Regions from separate parts of the Achromobacter sp. HZ01 genome, predicted to be linked through region 1. Evidence: predicted binding sites of a transcription regulator. Region 1 holds the regulator's gene; the other holds the start of a gene.
What was found. The regulator FliA, encoded in region 1, starts transcription of late flagellar genes. The targets are predictions, from matches to a motif close to CTAAAGTTTNNNNNNNNNNNGCCGNTA.

Region 2: A6B37_RS09365 (FlxA-like family protein) is a predicted target of FliA. The motif match lies at 2,569-2,595, and genes of this name have one in related genera.

The regions. Positions count from the first base shown of each region.
Region 1 covers NZ_LWKV01000001.1:1,503,395-1,508,964, forward strand. The annotation lists gene cheA (chemotaxis protein CheA) at 1-20, opposite strand, end outside; gene A6B37_RS07025 (response regulator) at 87-467, opposite strand; gene motB (flagellar motor protein MotB) at 470-1,459, opposite strand; gene motA (flagellar motor stator protein MotA) at 1,471-2,346, opposite strand; gene flhC (flagellar transcriptional regulator FlhC) at 2,476-3,057, opposite strand; gene flhD (flagellar transcriptional regulator FlhD) at 3,086-3,409, opposite strand; gene A6B37_RS07050 (RNA polymerase sigma factor FliA) at 3,840-4,595, shown strand; gene A6B37_RS07055 (FliC/FljB family flagellin) at 4,856-5,570, shown strand, end outside.
Region 2 covers NZ_LWKV01000002.1:68,451-74,020, reverse strand. The annotation lists gene A6B37_RS09375 (iron ABC transporter permease) at 1-564, opposite strand, end outside; gene A6B37_RS09370 (extracellular solute-binding protein) at 676-2,001, opposite strand; gene A6B37_RS09365 (FlxA-like family protein) at 2,117-2,527, opposite strand; gene A6B37_RS09360 (solute carrier family 23 protein) at 2,681-3,994, shown strand; gene A6B37_RS09355 (methyl-accepting chemotaxis protein) at 3,991-5,570, opposite strand, start outside.

The sequences.
Region 1 (5,570 bases):
AGGTCCAATCCAGAACTCATAGTCCGCACGCCTTCATAAATGAACCCGCCCAGGGCCTGTTAACCATAAAAAGCCTCGCACAGGCTCTAAGCGCCGGCTTGCTCGTCGAGCAGTTCGGCCGCCAGTTCCACCAGCACGTCCGGGTCCACCGGCTTGGACAGCCAGCCGCAGACGCCCAGGTCGCGCGCCGCCATCTTGCTGTCCACGTCGTCCTCGGTGGTCAGCACCAGCACCGGCACGTCCTGGTAGCGATCGTCCTCGCGCAGGCCCTTGATGAGGCCCAGGCCGCCCAGCACGGGCATGTTCCAGTCGCTCACCACCAGGTCCACCGGCTGGCGCTTGGCCAGATCCAGCGCTTCCTGGCCGTTGCCGGCCGTCACCACCGTCCATCCCGCGCCCGTCAGCGTCGCCTGGACGATCATGCGCATCGTCGCCGAGTCATCCGCCACCAGTATCGTTGCCGCCATTGCTATCGAACCCCTTCGGCGGGCGGGTTGCTCTGCGCCGCGCCTGGTTTGGTTGCCGTCGTGGCGCGGACGGCGGCCTGGGCCGCCTCCACCGCCGTTCCCACCTCGCGGGCGTCGCGAGCGGTGATTTCCGCTGCCGCGGCGTTCTCGCTTTCGATGCGCCGCTGGGTGCTCTGATTGAGCACCACGAGGCTGATACGCCTATTAACGGCGGCATACGGATCATCTTTAACCAGGCTCATGCTGGACGACAGCCCCTGGATGCGCATGACCTTGCTTTCGTTCATGCCGCCGGCCACCAGCTCCTGGCGCGAAGCGTTGGCGCGGTCGGCCGACAGCTCCCAGTTGCTGTAGGCGCGCTCGCCGCGGGCGTACTGCGCCGCGTCGGTATGGCCCGAGATGCTGACTTTGTTGGGCAGCTCGTTCAGAACCGGCCCCAATTCGCGCAGGATGTCGCGCATATAGGGCTGCACCTCGGCGCGCCCGGTGGCGAACATGGGACGGTTCTGGTTGTCGATGATCTGGATGCGCAGGCCCTCGGTGGTCAGGTCGATCAGCACCTGCGGCCGGAAGGTCTGCAGCACCGGGCTGGTCTCGATCAGGTTCTCGAGGCGCTTCTTGAGGTTTTCCAGGCGGTGCTGCTCGCGGCGCTCGGCATCGCCCATGGGCTGGGACTCGACCCGGTTGCCCTGGCCGCGGCGCACGTCGCCGTCGCTGCGCAGCGGGTCCTGCCCGCCGCCCGGCACGGCGCTGGTCTCGGCCGAACTGCTGGGCCCGCCCGTGATCGCCACGCGCAGCGGCATGCGGAAGTACTCCGCGATGCCCTTCAGCTCTTCGCGCGGGACCACGCTGATCAGCCACATCACCAGGAAGAACGCCATCATCGCCGTGATGAAGTCGGCGTATGCGATCTTCCAGCTGCCGCCGTGGTGCCCGCCGCCCTTGCTTTTCTTGCGGCGGATCACCACACGGTGGTTGTTTACCGTGCTCATGGACGGCTCCGTCAGGCGCGGCCGGTCGTCGCCGACTTGGCCTGCCGCACGTGCTCTTCCAGCTCACCGAAGGTCGGGCGCACGGCCGAGAACAGCACCTTGCGGCCGAATTCCACGGCCAGCTGCGGCGGATAGCCGTTCATGCTGGCCAGCAGCGTGGTCTTGATGCACTCCAGCACCTTGGTGGCCTCGTCGCTGCGGCGCTCGATGCGCGAGGCCAGCGGCCCGACGAAGCCATAGGCCAGCAGAATGCCCAGGAACGTGCCCACCATGGCCTTGGAGATCAGGTCGCCCAGGATGGCCGGGGGCTGGTCCACGGCGGCCAGCGCCTTGATCACGCCCAGCACCGCGGCCACGATGCCGAAGGCCGGCAGGCCGTCGGCCATCTGGTGCAGCGCCCGCGCCGGCACTTCGCGCTCGTGGCGGTAAGTCTCGATTTCCTCGTCCATGAGGGTCTCGATCTCGAACGAGCTCATGTTGCCGCTGATCATGATGCGCAGGTAGTCCGTGATGAACTCCATGAGCTTCGCGTCCTTGGCGATGCGGGGATACTCGCTGAAAATCGGACTGGATTCGGGGTCCTCGATATGCGATTCGATCGCCATCAGGCCCTCGCGGCGCGCCTTGTTCAGCAGCACGTACAGCAGCGCCATCAGCTCCATGTACACGTCCTTGCCGTAGCGCGAACTCTTGAGCGCGTCGGGCAGCGCCGACTTCACCAGCGCCAGCGACTTCTTGCTGTTGCTGGCCAGGAACGCCCCGAACGCCGCGCCGAAGATGAGCGTCAGCTCGAAGGGCTGGTAGAGCGCGCCCAGATGGCCGCCCAGCGCGATGAAGCTGCCGACGACCGACACGGCCACCACAAGAAAACCGATAACAATCAACACATCAGGCCCCTGCCAACGTAGTCTAAAACCGGCGTCAATGATCCCCTGTTCCCCCCGCTCCAAAAACGTGGGTTACGGGGGGTTTTCCAGGGCTTTTGACGTATTTGGAAACAGCCCGCCGGGCCGCCTTCAGGACTGCGCGGCGTCCGCCGCGGGCGCGCAACGGGCGCCGGCGCGCGCTCGGGCCGCGGCGCGCGTCTTGCCGGCGCGGGGCGGCGGCCGGCAGATCGCGCATACGAAATCCGACTGCGGATCGTGGGCATGGGCAATGAAATGGCCGCCGCACTGGCGGCAGGCCGACAGCTGCAGCATGCCGCCATCGAAAAACCGCACCAGCATCCAGGCGCGGGTAAAGCTGAGCACGGGCTCGGCGGCCTCGGCGTTGTCCAGGCCGGCGTTCTCCAGATACAGCCGGTAGGCGTCGATGATGGCGCGTATGCCCTTGCTGCTGGTGCGCGTATTCAGGAAGGAATACACGTTGTAGAACAGCGACGAATGGATGTTCGGCAGCCAGGTCATGAACCAGTCCACCGAGAACGGCAGCATGCCCTTGGGCGGCGAGCAGCCGCGGATCTCGCGATACAACCGGGCCAGGCGGTCGTGGCTGAGGCTGGTTTCAGCCTCCAGCACCTGCAGCCGGGCTCCCAGGGTGATCATGGAACTGGCAAGCAGGATGTCGTCCGCTTCCTGGGATACGCTCTTCGAGGCCATTACAATATTTCCGGATCGCGGCAGGCCGTCAGGCCAGTTCTTCGACAGGCTGCTTGGCCAGCAGGATCGTGGCGTGCGCCTGTTGCAGCGCACCACCCAGCACGTCGTGGGTCAGCGCCGACAGCAGGCTGTAGTCATCGAACCGGAAACGGCACAGCAGCGAGCTGGAACTGGCCAGCTTGACCAACTGGGCCGGCGACAGCCGCATCAGGATATCGGCCACCTCGTTGCTGAAACCGAGGCGAAACATCGACGCCGCATAGTCGTCGCGCAGCATGCGCTGAGCTAGTAACAAATATGACAAATTGACTTCGCGAATGTCTGCCAGCAATGAATTTTCGACTTGTTGCACGCCCAAACTCCTAGTTCCGATCCCGCCCGCGCGGACTTAGATACGCAAATTTCCGGCAATCGCCGTTGCCGCAGGCCCAAATTAGGCCTGCTTTAATGCGAAATGTATCATTTGTTCGCAATTTAAGTAAAATTTACCACAGGTATTGTCATTTTCTATGACTTTTATGACAAATCTTTGTTGATATTGCGCAACTTGCCGATTTCGATACACCTTGACATAAAACTTTTTCACAAAATTTACCTCAATCACGCAAACAAGCGTTCAAAACGCGGCGTTCTTCGGGGAATGAAACCGTTTCCAGTGCCCACAATGGCACCTTGCCGACCACTCAATCGGCTCGCTTTCGCTTCCCGCGCGTTTGTCGACAATGTCGTATCTCGGCAACAGTCAGCGGCGCGCCACGATAGATTCCGTCCGACATTCCGCAATGCCCCACGCAGATGACAGCCTGGTCGACTATGCCCCGCTAGTGCGGAAGCTGGCCCTGCAATTGCTCGCCAGACTGCCGGCTAGCGTCGAGCTCGACGACTTGATACAAGCCGGCATGATCGGCCTGCTCGACGCCGTGCGGCGTTACCAGGAAACCGCCGACGCCCAGTTCGAGACCTACGCCACCACCCGCATCCGCGGCGCCATGCTCGACGAGCTCCGCGGCCAGGACTGGCTGCCCCGCAGCGTGCGCGCCAAGGCCCGCAAGATCGAACAGGCCATCCAGCAGCTGGAGCAGCGCCTGATGCGCGCGCCCAGCGAAGCCGAAATCGCGCAACAGCTCGACATCGGCCTGGGTGAATATCAGACGCTGTTGCATGACGCCCAGGGCGTGCAGATCGTCCACTACGAAGACTTCGCCGCCGACTCCGACACAGGCGGCGGCCTGGCCGACTGGTCCTCGGCGCTCGCCCACGGCTCGGCCGACGGCAACCCGCTGGACTCCCTCTTGGCCGGCGACTTCCGCCAGGCCCTGATCCACGCCATCGACGCCCTGCCCGAGCGCGAAAAACTGTTGCTGTCGCTCTGTTACGAGCAAGGCCTGAACCTCAAGGAAATCGGCGCCATCATGAACGTGACCGAAGCGCGCGTCTGCCAGCTGCGCTCCCAGGCCACGGCCCGCATCCGCGCCAAGCTCAAGGAACAGGCCTGGCAGGAACTGCCGCAGGAAGGGCAGATCGCGCAGGTGATTTGAGGCTGGCGGGGCCGCCCTCTCGCAGTCTTCTCTATATAGGTAGGGTAGCGGACGGCGCGATCGGCGCCCTCTTCTCCCCCCCCCCCGCAACAACAAGAATTTCGACTTTCGCAAAAATTCCCCTAAAGATCGATTTAGGCCTGCCGTAATCCTGGCAACGGAGAGATTCCTAGACACCCGTCGACGAACTTTCCCGTTAACACCGATGGGCGGCCTTGCTGCCCAGTTTGAAGAAGCCTTTCTCTCTTGGGAGCCTCAACATGGCAGTCATCAATACCAACTATCTGTCGCTGGTTGCGCAGAACAACCTGAACAAGTCGCAATCGTCGCTGGGCAACGCCATCGAGCGCCTGTCCTCGGGCCTGCGCATCAACAGCGCCAAGGACGACGCCGCCGGCCAGGCCATCGCCAACCGCTTCACCGCCAACGTCAACGGTCTGACGCAAGCCGCCCGCAACGCCAACGACGGTATCTCGATCGCCCAGACGACCGAAGGCGCGCTGAACGAAATCAACAACAACCTGCAGCGTATCCGTCAACTGACCGTGCAAGCTTCCAACGGCACGAATTCGGATAGCGACATGGCTTCGATCCAGGCGGAAATCACGCAGCGTCTGGATGAAATCGATCGTGTCTCCCAGCAGACCCAATTCAATGGCATCAGCGTCCTGAAAAACGGCGTTCAAGCGCTGGACATCCAAGTCGGCGCCAACGACAACGAAACCATTACAATCAATCTGGAGGCGATCGATCGCGCGAGCCTGGATCTGACTGGCTTCAGCGTGCGCACGACCATTGATGGTTCGGCCCTGACTGCTGCAACCATACAAGACACGGCAGGCGACACCGCAACCGGCGGCACGACTTTCTCGACAACCAAAGCTGACGGTAGCGCTTACGCGGCCGCTGACTTCGTCGGTGATGCCACGAACGGCTACTTCGTCAAAGACAGCGATGGCAGCTACCGCAAGGCTA
Region 2 (5,570 bases), on a different contig from region 1:
GCGCGATCCCAGGTTGAGCGCGGCTTCTTCCATCGCGCCGTCGATGTTGCGCAGCGCCACCACCAGGTTCATCAGGATGAACGGGAAGTAGTGCAGCGCCTCCACGAAGATCACGCCGTTCAGCCCTTCCATGAAGGGCAGCGTGAAGCCGAACCAGTCCTGCAGCAGCAGGTTGACGCTGCCCGAGCGGCCGAAGATCAGCTGCATGGCGACCGCGCCGACGAAGGGGGGCATGATCAGCGGCAGCACGCCCAGCGTCTGGATCAGCAGCGCGCCGCGGAATTCGAAGCGCACCGTCAGGTAGGCCAGCGGCACCGCGATGAGCGAGGCCAGCAGGGCCGACCAGCCCGCCACGTACAGGCTGTTGAAGAACGCCTCCTGCATCAGGGGCTGATTGAAGAAGGCGCCGAAATGGCCCATCGTGAAGCTGCCGTCGGCGTTCACGAAGGCGCTGTAGAACACCGTGCCGACCGGAATGGCCAAAAACAGCAGCAAAAAGCCGAACACCAGGAGCGCCGTCAGCACAGGGCCGGCGTGCAGGCGCGAATGGCCCGAATAATCCATCGAGAATCCCGCAATCGTTGCTAATGCCCCGTCCGCGCGGACGGGGCGCCGGAAATCGGCTGGCGGGCCGGGCGCTGCCGCCCGCCGCCGGCCGCGGATACCGCTACGCCGCTACAGCGCGGCGGCCTGCCGGGCCAGCTTCACGGCTTCTTCGTAGTTGGCGCGGGCCTGCCCGTTCCACTCGCCTTCGAGCTGCGTGATCTGCTGGTTGACGGCGGCGTCTTTCTTGTTGCCGGCGAAGATGGCCAGGAAGGCCGGGTCCGATGCCTTCTTGCCGTCGACCAGCGGCGCCCAGGTCAGCTTGCGGGCCTGCTCCAGCAGCTCGGCGGCCTTGCCGCTCCTGGCCTTGTCGCCCAGCTTGGCCTCCGCGTCGTAAATGGCCTTGGTGGCCGCCTGCAGTTCCTTCAGGCGGAAGGTGACGGTCTGGTCGTACAGCGACTGCACCACGTAGTAGCGCGTCTGCGACAGGTCGGCGTTGAACTGCACCTTGCTGCGCTTGGCGATTTCGGCCGGATCGGGATAGCCGGGCGGGATCTTGCCGGCCAGCGCGGAGTAGGGCAGCACCGGCAGGCGCGAGATCTTGGGCTGCAGCAGCAGCTCCTGGCCCGCCTGGCTGAGCGTGAAGGCGATGAACTTCTTGCCTTCCTCGGTGTTCTTGGCGCCCTCGATCAAGGCGATGTTGGCCGGCACGATGGCGGTCTCCGACGGGTAGACGAAGTCGACCGGGAACTTGGAGTACTTGCTGGACAGTCCGAAGAAGTCGATCACCGGGCCGGCGCCGAACTGCCCGTTGTTCACGCCGTCGGGCACGCCGAACGAGCGCTCGGTGATGGCGCTGCTGTTGCCCGACATGCGCAGCAGCGTGCGCCAGCCTTCGTCCCAGCCTTCGCCCTGCAGAATGGTCTCGACCGTCAGGTGCATGGTGCCCGAGCGCGACGGCGAGGTGATGCCGACGTGGCCGAACCATTGCGGCGCGAGCAGGTCCTTCCATTCGACCGGCGCGGGCAGCTTGTGCGCGGCGATGTAGCGCGTGTTGTAGATGATGCCGTAGCCGGCCAGCGCCTGGCCCAGGTACATGCCGGCGGGATCGTTGATGGGGTAGCTGCCGATCTTGTCCGGCACATCCTTGTTCGCCACGTCGGACGACTTGGCCAGCAGCTTGTCGCGCCCCAGCACTTCGAACGCGTCGGGCGCGCTGGCCCAGAACACTTCGGGGCGCTGGCCCGCGGGCGTTTCGCGCACGTAGGCGATGCCCGATACCGTGTTCTTGTTCAGGATTTCCAGCGTGATGCCGGGGTTGGCCTTCTCGAACGCCGCCTTGTAGGCCTGGGTCAGGTCCTTGGGGAACGAAGTGATCACCGTCACCGTGCCGGCCAGGGCCGGCGCGGCACAGGCGGCCAGCAGCGCCCCTGCGAGGGCTGTGCGCATTGCGTGCATGGTTTGTCTCCGTGGTTTTAGATTTGTCCGGAGACAGTAATGTCAGCCCTGCGGCGAGTCCAATCAGAAATTTTGATGCGGCCCATCAGCGCGGGCGGCCGCGCCCGCTTGCGGATTATGCGGTGGCCGACACGCCGCCCTGCATCGCGCGGGCCTGCTGCGTCATCACCTGCGAGATCTGCGCCTGGATCTGCAGCGCCTGCGCGTTGAGCGCCTGCACCTGGCTTGCCTTCATTTCGGCCGACATGGCGCTGGCCTTGACCCGGGCGATCTGCTCCATGACGCGCTGCAGCTGTTTCTGCAATTCCTTGATCTGGCGGGTGTATTCGTCCTCGTTGTCGGTTTCCTCGGAGGCCTGCGCGCCGCCCACCGCCATCGCGCCCGGCTGGCTGACGCGGATCTTGCCGTCCTGCGCCGACACCGCGGCCGGCGCGTCCTGGCGGGCCCGGCTGGCCTGGATGCGCTCGGCCCACAGGTCGGTCAGGCTCTTGAGCCGGGAGGTGCCTTGGATGGAATCGATCGCCATGATTGCTCCTGTCGCCAGTCGGGATTTGGGGGTTTCCACCAATACGGCATCGCCGCGCGGAACTTAAACGTTGCGGGTGGTTCGCGGCCCCATTTACACTGGCGCCCGCTCGCAGTCTCCATCCTCCCTTCGAACCACTTTCCCGGGGCATCCATGTCCAATTCCTACTTTCCGCGCTGGCGCCTGGCCGACGACGCCGAGCCCGGCGTCATCATCGCGCCCGACGAAAGGCTGTCCTGGCCCAAGAACGTGGCCATGGGCGCCCAGCACGTCGTCGCCATGTTCGGGTCCACCGTGCTGGCGCCGCTGCTGATGGGCTTCGACCCCAACGTCGCCATCCTGATGTCGGGCATCGGAACGCTGATCTTCTTCCTGTTCGTCGGCGGCCGGGTGCCGAGCTACCTGGGTTCCAGCTTCGCCTTCATCGGCGGCGTGATCGCGGTCACCGGCTACGCCGGGGCCGGCCCCAACGCCAATATCGGCGTGGCGCTGGGCGCCATCATCGCCTGCGGCCTGGCCTATACGCTGATCGGCCTGCTGGTCTGGATCGCCAACTCGCGCGCGGGCGCGGGCGCGAACTGGATCGACACGCTGATGCCGCCGGTGGTCACGGGCGCGGTGGTCGCCGTGATCGGCCTGAACCTGGCGCCCATCGCCGCCAAGGGCGCGATGGGGGCCTCGGGCTTCGACACCGCGATGGCGCTGGTCACCGTCCTCTGCGTCGGCGGCATCGCGGTCTATACCAAGGGCATGGTGCAGCGCCTGCTCATCCTGGTGGGCATGATCCTGGCCTGCGTGGTGTACGGCGTCTTCGCCAACGGCCTGGGCCTGGGCAAGCCGATAGACTTTTCGGCGGTGTCCGCGGCCGCCTGGTTCGGCCTGCCGCAGTTCGCCGCGCCCGTGTTCAAGGCCGAGGCCATGGGCCTGATCGTGCCGGTCGCCATCATCCTGGTGGCGGAAAACCTCGGCCACGTGAAGGCGGTCAGCGCCATGACCGGACAGGACCTGGACCGCTACCTGGGCCGCGCCTTCGTGGGCGACGGGGTCGCCACCATGGTGTCGGGCGCGGTGGGCGGCACCGGCGTCACCACCTACGCCGAGAACATCGGCGTCATGGCCGTGACCCGCATCTATTCCACCCTGGTCTTCGTGGTGGCCGCCCTGATCGCCATCGTGCTGGGCTTCTCGCCCAAGTTCGGCGCGCTGATCCAGACCATCCCCGCGCCGGTGCTGGGCGGCATGTCGGTGGTGGTGTTCGGCCTGATCGCCATCGCCGGCGCCCGCATCTGGGTGGTCAACCAGGTGGACTTCAGCGACAACCGCAACCTCATCGTGGCCGCGGTCACGCTGGTGCTGGGGGCGGGCGACTTCACCGTCAAGCTGGGCACCTTCACCCTCGGCGGCATCGGCACCGCCACCTTCGGCGCCATCATCCTGTACGCGCTGCTGCGCCGCCGGAAGACCTAGACGGGCACCAGCCGGGCGGTCGGCGTCACGTCGATCGCCTGGCCCGACAATGTCTTGAACACCGCGGTGGCCTCGGCCAGGCGCCGCGCCTGGTCCTCCATCGCCGCGGCGGCGGCGGAGGCTTCCTGCACCAGCGCCGCGTTCTGGTGGGTGACCTCGTCCATCTGCGCGATCGCCAGGCCGACCTGGTCGATGCCGCTGGCCTGCTGGGCCGAGGCGGCGGAGATCTCGCCCATGAGGCAGGCCACCCGTTGCACCGAACCCACGATTTCCTGCATGGTCCGTCCGGCGGCCTCGACCTGGGCCGAGCCGGCGCTCACCGTGGCCACCGAGGCCTCGATCAGGGCCTTGATCTCCTTGGCCGCCAGCGCGGCGCGCTGGGCCAGCGTGCGGACCTCGCCGGCGACCACCGCGAAACCCTTGCCCTGCTCGCCGGCGCGGGCCGCCTCCACCGCCGCGTTCAGCGCCAGGATGTTGGTCTGGAACGCGATGCCGTCTATCACCGAGACGATGTCGGAGATCTTGCGCGAGCTGGCCGAGATGTCCTGCATGGTGGATACCACTCGGTCCACGCTCTGGCCGCCGCGTTCGGCCACGTCCATGCTGTCCATCACCAGCTGGTTGGCCTGGGCGGCGCTCTGCGCGTTCTGCTTGACGGTCGCCGCCAGCTCTTCCATGGTGGTGGCGGTTTCCTGCAGCGCCGACGCCTGCTGCTCGGTGCGCACCGACAGGTGGGCATTGCCGGCCGCGATCTCGGCGGCGCGCGCGTTGATTTCCTCGACCCCCTTGCGCACCGCGGTCACCGTGCGGGTCAGGCCTTCCTGCATGCGCCTGAGCGCGGCGTAGAGGCAGCCGATCTCGTTGTCGGAACGGCTGTGCACGCGCGTCGTCAGGTCGCCGGCCGCGATGCGGTCGAAATAGCCGCCGGCCTGCCGCAGCGGCCGCAGCACCGAAAAGCGGATGAAGAGCCAGCACAGCACCGTCAGCAGCACCCCGATGGCGACCAGCGCGGTGGCCGATATCTGCGCGGTGGAGTAGGTGCGCTGGGAACTGGCCAGCACGCCGTCGCTGCGTTCGGCGGTCCATGCCAGGAACGCCTGCATGTCCTGGGTGAAGCCGGTGTCGGCCCGCTGCGCCCATGCCTTGTCTTCCTGGTACTTGGCGGGCAGGCGTTCGCGCACGTCCGCCCTCAGCGCGTCGAGCGCCGCGCCGTACTCCGAGAAGCGGCCCTGCACCGCCTGCGCCAGGGCTTGGTCGCGCCCGCTCCTGGGCACGTCGATATAGCGGGCGAAGCGCTCGCGCGCCAGCGCCAGGTGCTCCATGGCCTGCTGCTCGGCCTGCCCGGCCTGGTCCTCGGCGCCCACCCGTTGGGCTGTCATGGCGCTGCTCAGCGCCAGCCGCGTGCGCAGCAGGGCGGCTTCGGCCTGATACAACGGGTCGACCTGGTCGACCGCGACGTGGTTCAAGTCCCGGATCTCGGCGACGCTGCGCTGGGCGTTGGTCCAGCCCAGGCCATTGGCCAGGGTCAGGACGATCACGAAGCTGCCCAGCACCAGCAGCATTCCGGTGCGGACCG